One region of the Streptomyces sp. NPDC088254 genome, then DNA from elsewhere that is predicted to be linked to it. Evidence: riboswitches for the same ligand, from Rfam matches in the RefSeq annotation. Region 1 holds a riboswitch; each other region holds the start of a gene.
What was found. A riboswitch is a leader RNA that binds a small molecule or an ion and turns the genes downstream of it on or off. The one in region 1 is predicted to bind cobalamin.

Region 2: linked by a shared signal. The riboswitch ahead of metE (5-methyltetrahydropteroyltriglutamate--homocysteine S-methyltransferase) and the one ahead of ACIOC0_RS03330 (CoA-acylating methylmalonate-semialdehyde dehydrogenase) in region 1 are both predicted to bind cobalamin.
Region 3: linked by a shared signal. The riboswitch ahead of ACIOC0_RS21455 (ABC transporter substrate-binding protein) and the one ahead of ACIOC0_RS03330 (CoA-acylating methylmalonate-semialdehyde dehydrogenase) in region 1 are both predicted to bind cobalamin.

What each region holds. Positions count from the first base shown of each region.
Region 1 covers NZ_JBIURQ010000001.1:723,188-726,437, reverse strand. The annotation lists gene ACIOC0_RS03330 (CoA-acylating methylmalonate-semialdehyde dehydrogenase) at 1-1,407, opposite strand, end outside; cobalamin riboswitch at 1,634-1,819, opposite strand; gene ACIOC0_RS03325 (ECF transporter S component) at 1,870-2,640, opposite strand; gene ACIOC0_RS03320 (ABC transporter ATP-binding protein) at 2,691-3,250, opposite strand, start outside.
Region 2 covers NZ_JBIURQ010000003.1:102,046-105,295, reverse strand. The annotation lists gene metE (5-methyltetrahydropteroyltriglutamate--homocysteine S-methyltransferase) at 1-1,781, opposite strand, end outside; cobalamin riboswitch at 1,947-2,172, opposite strand; partial or broken gene ACIOC0_RS11010 (3-hydroxyacyl-CoA dehydrogenase family protein) at 2,373-2,579, opposite strand; cobalamin riboswitch at 2,668-2,845, shown strand; gene ACIOC0_RS11005 (ABC transporter substrate-binding protein) at 2,899-3,250, shown strand, end outside.
Region 3 covers NZ_JBIURQ010000007.1:170,184-173,433, forward strand. The annotation lists gene ACIOC0_RS21450 (FecCD family ABC transporter permease) at 1-729, opposite strand, end outside; gene ACIOC0_RS21455 (ABC transporter substrate-binding protein) at 726-1,961, opposite strand; cobalamin riboswitch at 2,188-2,374, opposite strand; gene ACIOC0_RS21460 (YnfA family protein) at 2,950-3,250, opposite strand, start outside.

The DNA of each region.
Region 1 (3,250 bases):
GTCGCCGAAGCCGGAGCGCTTCCAGCCGCCGAAGGTGTGGTAGGCGACCGGCACCGGGATGGGCACGTTGACGCCGACCATGCCGGTGTTCACCCGCCGGGTGAAATCGCGGGCGGTGTCGCCGTCCCGGGTGAAGATGGCGACGCCGTTGCCGTAGAGGTGTTCGCTGGGCAGGCGCAGGGCCTCCTCGTAGTCGGCGGCACGCACGACCGACAGCACGGGGCCGAAGATCTCCTCCTGGTAGATGCGCATCGCCGGGGTGACCCGGTCGAACAGCGAGGCCCCAGCGAAGAAGCCGTTCTCGTGACCGGGCAGGCCGAAGTCCCTGCCGTCCACGACGAGTTCGGCGCCTTCCTCGACACCCAGGTCGATGTACTCGCGGACTCTGTCGACGGCGTCCCTGCCGACCAGCGGGCCGAAGTCGGCCTCGGGGTCGTCGCTGCGGCCGATCCGCAGCGCGCCGATGCGCTCCTTCAACCGGGCGACCAGCGCGTCGGCGGTGTCCTCGCCCACGGGCACGGCCACGGAGACGGCCATGCAGCGCTCGCCCGCCGAGCCGTACCCTGCGCCGATCAGGGCCTCCACCGCCTGGTCGAGGTCGGCGTCCGGCATCACGATCATGTGGTTCTTGGCGCCCCCGAAGCACTGGGCACGTTTGCCATGGGCCGCGGCGGTCGCGTAGACGTGCGCGGCGACGGGTGTGGATCCGACGAAGCCGAGGGCGGCGACGCGGGGATCTTCCAGGAGGGTGTCGACCGCTTCCCTGGCGCCGTTGACGACGTTGAGGACGCCGGCCGGCAGTCCCGCCTCCTGGAACAGTTCCGCCAGCCTGAGCGGGACGGAAGGGTCGCGCTCCGAGGGCTTGAGGATGAAGGCGTTGCCGCAGGCCAGTGCGGGCGCGGCCTTCCAGAGGGGAATCATCGCCGGGAAGTTGAACGGTGTGATGCCGGCGACGACTCCGAGCGGGGCGCGCAGGGAGTGGACGTCGATCCCGGTGCCGGCGTTGTCGGTGAACTCGCCCTTGAGTAGATGCGGGATGCCTGCCGCGAACTCCACCACCTCCAGGCCCCGTTGGATGTCGCCGTGCGCATCTGCGATGGTCTTGCCGTGCTCGGACGACAACAGCCGGGCGAGCGCGTCCTGCTCCTGTTCGACGAGACGCAGGAAGCGCAGCAGGACGCGGGCGCGGCGCTGCGGGTTCCACCCACCCCACTCAGGCTGCGCCTCGGCGGCGACGGTGATCGCCGCCTCGGTCTCGGCCCGGTCGGCCAGCGGCACGCGGGCCTGGACCCTACCGGTGTTGGGGTCGTACACGTCGCCGTAGGACCCCGAGGTTCCCGGGGTGTGCTTGCCACCAATGAAGTGGGTCAACTCACGTACGTCGGTGGAGTCGTTCGGACGGATCATGGGTGCCTGCTCTCGTCAGGTGCGGGTGATCCGGGATGGCGCGCCGAACCGGCACACAGGGACGCGGTGGCGTGCACGTGTGTGCGGGGGCAGCGCGAGAACGCGTATGGCGGGCGAACCGTCAGGCGGTGACGACAGGGATACGGCGTGAGGGACGCCGACGGCCGAGTCCGCGGGGGTCGTGAATACGCACCGGTGCCATGTGTGTCAGCTCCATCCTCGTGGACAACACGGAACATCCCACGGCCGGTATCCTGACTCCCGGATCAGCGCGCGCCGTCCGCCTTCCCGACATCCAGCTCGTCAGTGGCGTCCTGCTCGACGGCGTACTCCCCGGTCACAGTGGCGGGACCGTGCCGGAATCACACCGGCTTCCCTGCACCGCGGGCCTACCCCTCGAATATATAGTTGGACGTCCTAGTAAATCCACCCCCGCAGGGTGCGTTCCGGTGGTGTTCCCGGTCAGCGTGGGTCGGATTCGGCCGTCCGAGGGGTTGCAAAGCGCACCGGCGCCCGGAAGCGGGCCTTGCGCGCGGCGCGCCGGAAGGTGGTCAGCACCGCGGGGCCGGCCAGCAGCACGCACACGAAGTTCGTGACCGCCCGCCCGGTGTCCCAGCCCAGCGAGGTGGCCAGGTCGAACGCGACGTAGCGGTGCCACTGCTCGGTGAACGGCAGGCCCGGGAGGTAGGCGATCGAGCTGTTGGGGTCCAGGGAGAACGGCCAGAAGGAGAGGTTGAGGAGGAAGCCGAAGAGATAGCCGGAGAGTGAGCCATAGACGGCCAGCATCAGCACCTCGCGCCGACCGGTCGCCCTGGGGAGCAACCCGGCGAGCATCCCCACGAAGGCGCAGCCGAACATCTGGTAGGGCATCCACGGCCCGACCCCACCGGTGATGAGCGCGGAGGCGAACAGGGAAGTGCAGCCGAGCACGAAGCCGAAGCCGGGGCCGTAGACCCGTCCCGCCAGGACGAGGACGAAGAAGACCGTCTCGATTCCGGCGGTTCCGGCGCCCAGCGGACGCAGTGCGGCGTTGACGGCGGAGAGGACCCCGAGCATCGCGAGTGCCTTCGAGTCGATGCCGCCCTCGGCGATCTCCGACAGCACCACGCACAGGACGAGGGCCAGCAGGACACCGAAGATGAGCGGTGGTGCGTAGTTGGACCCGAACTTGCCCGGCGCGACCACGAACGGCCAGAAGAAGGCGACGAGCCCGAGGAAGGCTGCCATGGTCATGACGATGCCGACGCGCGGGGTCAGCCGGATGGCGGTGCCGACGCGTGTCCTCACGGGCGTGCCCCGTCGTGACCTTCGACCGCCAGCGCCCGCGCCACTTGTTCGACCGTCAGGAACAGCAGCGGAGACAAGATCTTGGCCGTCTGAGGGGCGAAGGTCGGGGAGGAGACGATGACTTCCGTGGTCGGGCCGTCAGCGACGACATCGCCCTCGGCCAAGACGACCACACGGTCGGCGGCACGCGCGGCGAACTCGACGTCATGGGTGGAGATGACCACGGCCCTGCCCTCGGCCGCCAAGGCGTCCACGATGCCGATCAGTGCCGTCTTGGCCTGGTAGTCCAGGCCGCGGGTCGGCTCGTCCAGGAGGACGACTCTCGGCGCGGCGGAGAGCTGGATGGCGAGGACGAGAGCGAGCTTCTGGCCTTCCGACAGGTCACGCGGATGGGTGGCGTCGTCGATGCCGGGCGCGAGCCGGTCCAGGAGGGCGCGCGCCTTCACGTCCGCGCCCGACTCGGCGTCCGCCTGGTCGAGTTCCTGCTTGACACTCTCCAGGTACAGCAGGTCGCTCGGAGTCTGCGGGACCAGGCCGACGAGCCGGCGGGCCTCGA
Region 2 (3,250 bases), on a different contig from region 1:
AGGGCGACCTGACGGGCGGTGTCGCCGAGGGGCTGGTCGTCGCGGACGAAGGACCAGGCGAGCATCGTGACCGGGCCGGTGAGCATGCCCTTGACCGGTCGTGAGGTGAGGGACTGGGCGTACGTCGTCCAGCGGACCGTCATCGGCTCGGGGCGGGAGATGTCGCCGGCCAGGATCGGCGGGCGGACGTAACGGGTGCCGTAGGACTGGACCCAGCCGTGCTGCGTGGCGAGGTAGCCGGTGAGCTGCTCGGCGAAGTACTGAACCATGTCGTTGCGTTCGGGCTCGCCGTGCACCAGGACGTCCAGGCCGGTCTTCTCCTGGAAGGAGATGACCTCGCCGATCTCCGCCTTGATGCGCTCCTCGTAGCCCGCCGTGTCGATCCGGCCCGCCCTCAAGTCCGCGCGGGCGGCACGCAGTTCACCGGTCTGCGGGAAGGAGCCGATGGTCGTTGTCGGCAGCAGCGGCAGTCCGAGGTGCGCGCGCTGCGCGGTGGCTCGTTCGGGGTAGGGCTGGGAGCGGCGGGCGTCGGCGTCCGTGACTGCGGCGGTCCGGGCCCGTACGGCGGGGTCGTGCGTGATCGGCGAGGTCGCGCGGGAGGCCAGATCGGCCCGGTTGGCGGCGAGTTCGCCGGCGATCGCGCCTGTGCCCTGCGCGAGGCCCGTGGCGAGGGTGACGATCTCGCTCGTCTTCTGGCGGGCGAAGGCGAGCCAGCGAAGGATCTGCGGGTCGATGTCGCGTTCCGCGGCGGCGTCGATCGGGACGTGGAGCAGGGAGCAGGAGGCGGCCACGTCGACCCGGTCGGCCAGCCCGAGCAGGGTGCCGAGGGTGGACAGGGACTTGGTGAGGTCGTTGACCCAGATGTTGCGGCCGTTGACCACGCCTGCGACCAGCCGCTTGCCCGGCAGTCCGCCCACGGAGGCGAGATCGCCGAGATTGGCGGAGGCGCCCTCGGTGAAGTCCAGGGCCAGCCCCTCCACCGGAGCCTTCGCCAGCACCGGCAGGGCGTCGCCGAGCCGGTCGAAGTAGGAGGCGACCAGCAGCTTGGGCCGGTCGGTGAGGGCGCCGAGATCGCGGTAGGCGCGGGTGGCGGCGTTCAGCTCGGCCGGGGTGCGGTCCTGGACGAGCGCGGGCTCGTCCAGCTGCACCCACTCGGCACCGGCCGCGCGCAGGTCGGCGAGGACTTCGGCGTAGACCGGGAGCAGGCGGTCGAGGAGCGTGAGCGGCTCGAAGTCGGCGGGGACGCCGGGGGCGGGCTTGGCCAGCAGGAGATAGGTGACCGGACCGACCACGACGGGCCTGGCCGTGAGGCCCAGAGCGAGGGCTTCCTTCAGCTCGGCGACCTGCTTGGTCGTGTCGGCAATGAAGACGGTGTCCGGGCCGAGTTCGGGGACCAGGTAGTGGTAGTTGGTGTCGAACCACTTGGTCATCTCCAGCGGTGCGACGTCCTGGGTGCCGCGGGCCATGGCGAAGTAGCCGTCGAGGGCGTCGGCGTCGACGGCGGCCCGGTGGCGGGTGGGGATCGCACCCACCATGACGCTGGTGTCCAGGACGTGGTCGTAGTACGAGAAGTCGCCGGTCGGGACCTCGTGGATGCCGGCGTCGGCGAGCTGCCGCCAGTTGCTGCGGCGCAGCTCGGCGGCGGTGTCCTGGAGCGCGTTGGCGGTGACGCGGCCCTTCCAGTAGCCCTCGATCGCCTTCTTCAGTTCCCGGCTCTGTCCCTGGCGGGGGTAGCCGTACACGGTGGCCCGGGCTGCCGCGGCTGCGGACTTGGTGGTCACGGAGATCTCCTTCGCGAGACGAATCCCTGAGATCCCGGCGACGGGACGCGAGCGCGAAGGGGTGACGGAACCGGGCGGAGGCGACCTTGCGCTGCACAGCGCGGTCGTGCGCTCGGTATGTACGCCGACCCGCCCACGAGGTCACCGGGATGTCCGCGTACGAGTGGTTCGCACACGGGCAGTGGCAGGTCTTCGGACTTGCGGGCACGCCCTCCTGGTCCGGAGGACACCTACTGGCCGTCGCTTCCCAGACCCTGTACCTCGGATCCAGTGCGTATGACGGCGGTCGTTCCCGCTCACCGCTGCGGGGCAGTCCCGGATTCCCACCGGGTTCCCTCTTGCGACGCATCCCGCCTGGCGGACGGGGCGAACCAGCTGCACCAGTCAGCGTAAGGGGCTGGCTACGCGTCCGGAGGGCCGTGTCCATCATTCGAATGGTGAGCTGGTGCACGCGGGTGACGGGTGTGAAACGGGCCGAGGGCGGGAAACGTCGCGCACGCGTCTCCCACCCCTTCCCCCGCCCCGCGCCGCGCGGCACCCTCACCCCGCGGCGGCGGTCGCGGGCCCCTCAGCCCGCGTCGTACCAGGCCCTCAGTCCTGGTCGTAGATGCGGAACCCCCGGCCGGTCTTACGGCCGAGGAGACCGGCCTCCACCATTCGCTGGAGCAGCGGCGGCGGGGCGTAGAGCGGCTCGCGGAACTCGTCGTAGAGGGACTGGGCGATCGAGGCGACGGTGTCCAGGCCGATCAGGTCCGCGAGCCGGAGCGGGCCCATGGGGTGGGCGCAGCCCAGTTCCACTGGAAGCGGTAGCCCAGCGCCCCGAGAACACCAGCACCTTTGTTCCCTACCCCGTGACCGAGCGCACGATCTGACCGTACGACGGGCTTGATAGCCTCGACGGGCCAGTCGAGCCACACCCGAGGCCAGGGAATCCGGTGCGAATCCGGAACTGACGCGCAGCGGTGAGGGGGACGGGCGGGGCACGCACGCCACTGGGAGACCGGGAAGGCGCCCCGGCCGGACGAACCCGAGTCCGAAGACCTGCTGGCACCTCCGCGCCCCGGCGCGGGGGACACCCGTAGGCCAGGCTCCGCGAACGAGCCCCGACCCCCGAGGCATGCCCGTGCTCCGCACCCCCGCCCTCCTCCGTACCCCGGCCCTGCTTCTCACCTCCGCCCTGCTGCTCACCGCCTGCGGCTCCGCCGACGGCGACGACGCGAAGACCGAGAAGGCCGCGGCCACCGGCTACCCGGTCACCATCGACAACTGCGGGAACAAGGTCACCATGAAGTCGGCCCCGAAGCGGGCCGTCTCACTCAACCAGGGCACCACCGAGATCCTGCTCTCCCTGGGCCTGGCCGACCGCATGGCGGGCACGGCGACCTGGACCGACCCGGTGATGAAGGGCCTGGAGAAGGCCAACGCCACCGTGCCGCGCCTCGCCGACAACAACCCCTCCTTCGAGAAGG
Region 3 (3,250 bases), on a different contig from region 1:
GCGTTTGGCGGTCAGCAGCGCGGTCAGCAGGCCGGCGCCGACGACGGGCAGCATGACGTGGAGGTCGGGCCAGGTCGTGGCGCCGAAGCTGCCCAGGCCCCACACGACGAACTGCTGGGCGCGCTCGGGCCGGGCGTAGACAAGCATCACGCCGACCACCGCGGTGGCGGCCGAGCCGATCATGACTCCGATCACGAGCAGGGTGACGGCCGACCGCACCCATCGGGAGAGCAGCAGGACGAGGGCCAGGACGGCGGCGGCGCCGAGCGAGGCCGCGATGACGACGCCCACGCGCCCCAGCCCGGCCAGGTCGCCGGTGAAGCTGCCAGTGACGCCGCCTGTGCCGACCACCACGGCGGCCACACCCATGCTGGCGCCCGAACTCACCCCGAGGGAGAACGGGTCGGCCAGCGCGTTGCGGAACAGCGTCTGCATCTGTACGCCGGCCACCGCGAGGGCGGCACCGACTGCGGTTGCGGTCAGCGCGCGCGGCAGTCTGACCTGCTCGACGATCACGGTCCACCGCGGGTCCTCGGCGGTGCCGCCGAACAGGACCCGCACCACCTCCGCGACCGGCACAGGATGGGAGCCGGTCGCGACGGCGAGGATGAACAGTGTGGCGGTACCGGCCGCGAGGGCGAGGACGACGGCTAGGCGCCGTCGTCCCGGGCCTATCGCCCGCGGGACGTCCGAAGCGGGGGTCGCCTTGGTTGCCGGGTGTGTCGTCACGCCTTGGGCACCGGCTGGTAGAAGGTGAAGGTGTGGCCCTTCGCTTGGTCCGGGTGCATCAGCGCGAAGAGGTCGGCGAGTACCAGGTCCGGGCGCAGCACGCCGCGCTCGAAGTAGTCGTTGCCCCCTCCGGGGCCGAGCGCCTTCGTGTTCGTCCAGACCGCACCGCCGGACAGCGCCTTCAGCTGCCCGTACCGGCTGTCGGCCTTCACGGCGTCTGCGGTGGACTTCCACTGCTGGTCAGCGATCCATACCGGAGCCTGGCCGCCCTTGGCGTACACGGCCTCGAAGTTGAGCTGGAGGCCGCCGGTGCCCTCGTCGCCGGCCCACGGGTAGGTGCCGCCCGCGTCCTTGATCAGCTGGGCGGCGTAGCTACCGCCGGCGGGCATGGACCACGTGCCCTGGTACATCGTGCCGGGCAGGACCTCGACGGCCTTGCCTGCCTTGACCGCCTGCGCGCCCTTCTCTGCGACCTTCCGGTAATCGCCCTCGATGGTGTCGAACACCTCACCCGCACGCTTCTCCGCCCCGGTGAGCGCGGCCATCGCCTTGACCCACTCGGCACGCCCGAGCGGACTGGCCTCCAGCCACTCGGCGTTGGCGACCACGGCGATGCCCGCCTGACGCAGCTTCGGGTACTGAGGGTCGTCGGTGCCCTGGGTCATCAGCACGTCGGGCTTGGCGCCGATGACCGTCTCGGCGTTGAGCGTGCGGTCCTTGGCGTACTCGGTGACCTTGCCGGCCTTCACCCGCTCGATCACCTCGGCGGAGGAGATGGCCGTGGCGCTCGCGACACCGGTCAGCACGTCCAGGGTGCCGGTCTCGGTCAGCAGCGGCAGGTGGGTCGTCGAGGCGGAGTACAGGCTCTTGACGGGCACGGTGACCTGCTGTGCGGACGCCAGTTCGCCGGTCAGCTTCGGCTTCGGAGCACCGCACTTGACCAGTACGTACGACTCGGGCTTCCCCTTGGGGAAGGGCTCTTTGACGGTGAGGACCTGGTAGCTCTTTTCGTACCGGAGCGTGAAGTTCTCGGCGTGCTTCACCGTCGACTTGACCGGGAAGTAGTCCTTGGCCGGGTCGAAGTCCTTGATGCAGCCCTCGCCGGCGGCTTGGGCCTTGGCGTCGGCGGGTGGGCCGGAGTCGCCGCCGCACGCGGTCAGCGTGAAGGCGGCGGCGAGGAATGCCGCAGCGGCGACCTGACGGTGGCCGGGCATGGCGGAACGTACGGACACGGTGACTCCTGGTGGCGTGCGTAGGCAGTGCGCACCGGCATGGCGGGGCGCGTGGTGCGGCGCATGGGAAGGAACCCGCTGAGGGAGGAGGTCGTCAGAAGCTGAGAGAACCGACTCGTGCGTCAAGCCGGGCAGGCCGACTCCGAAGGGCCACAGGCAGCGCGAAGCTGCCACCACACATACGCAGGCACATGGGTGCCACCGCCTCTCCTGGGGAAATCCGCCCCGTACTTCGAGGTGCGACGGCGTGAGTCTCCTGACTCGGGATCACAGCTTCTCCGGCCTTCCCGCCCCGGACGGGGCGGTGGCCATGGGTGGAGTCGCTCCCCCTACACAGTGGCGGTACCGTGCCGGAATCTCACCGGCTTCCTCGTTCCGCCGTCGCTTGACGGACCGAAGCATCGCAGAACCGGCTACGGCCCCGCCAGACCCACTTTTGTGGGACCGGCCACAACTGCGAGGGGCAGCGTTGGGGGCGTCAGACGACGAACTGCCTTGGGGCGCGGCCTTACCGAGGAGGGGCGCGGCGCGTGCCCTCCGGAAGGCGAGCGGCGTGCAGCCGAAGACGGGCAGGGCCGGACCGCCGACCAGGTTCCTGAGGGCTCGTCCGCCGCGATCTCGGTCCGGACGCGGCGAGCGGCCTGAAGCCCATGCTGGCGTACACCGTCTTGGCTCCTGGACCTTCCAGTGCACTGGAAGGTCCGACGTGCTGACCACAGGCGGTGAGCTCGGAGGACAGCAGAGTGCGGATCACGTTGCTGACGCTTCCCGACTGCCCGAACGCCCCACTTGCCCGCGAGCGGGTGACCACTGCACCGGCCGGCCGCGACGTGCCGGTGGAGCGGATCGAAGTGCGCGACGAGGGCCAGGCTGATGGGGATTCCTGGAACGGCCAGGGTGCTCGCCTCCCCGCTGCGTCCGGAGTGCGACAGAGTGGGAAGTTGCACGGTGCGGCTCACGCTGTCGGGGTCCGGGTCCGTGGCGCGGGTCAGTGGCTGCGGGGCGCGTACATGATCACGGCCATGCCGGCGAGGCAGACCAGGGCGCCGACGACGTCGTACCGGTCGGGGCGGTAGCCGTCGGCGATCATGCCCCAGGCGATCGACCCGGCGACGAAGATCCCGCCGTACGCGGCGAGGATGCGGCCGAAGTTGTCGTCGGACTGGAAGGTGGCCACCACCCCGTACAGGCCCAGGGCGAGGACACCGGCGCCGATCCAGATCCAGCCCTTGTGCTCGCGGATGCCCTGCCACACCAGCCAAGCGCCACCGATCTCGAAGAGGGCGGCG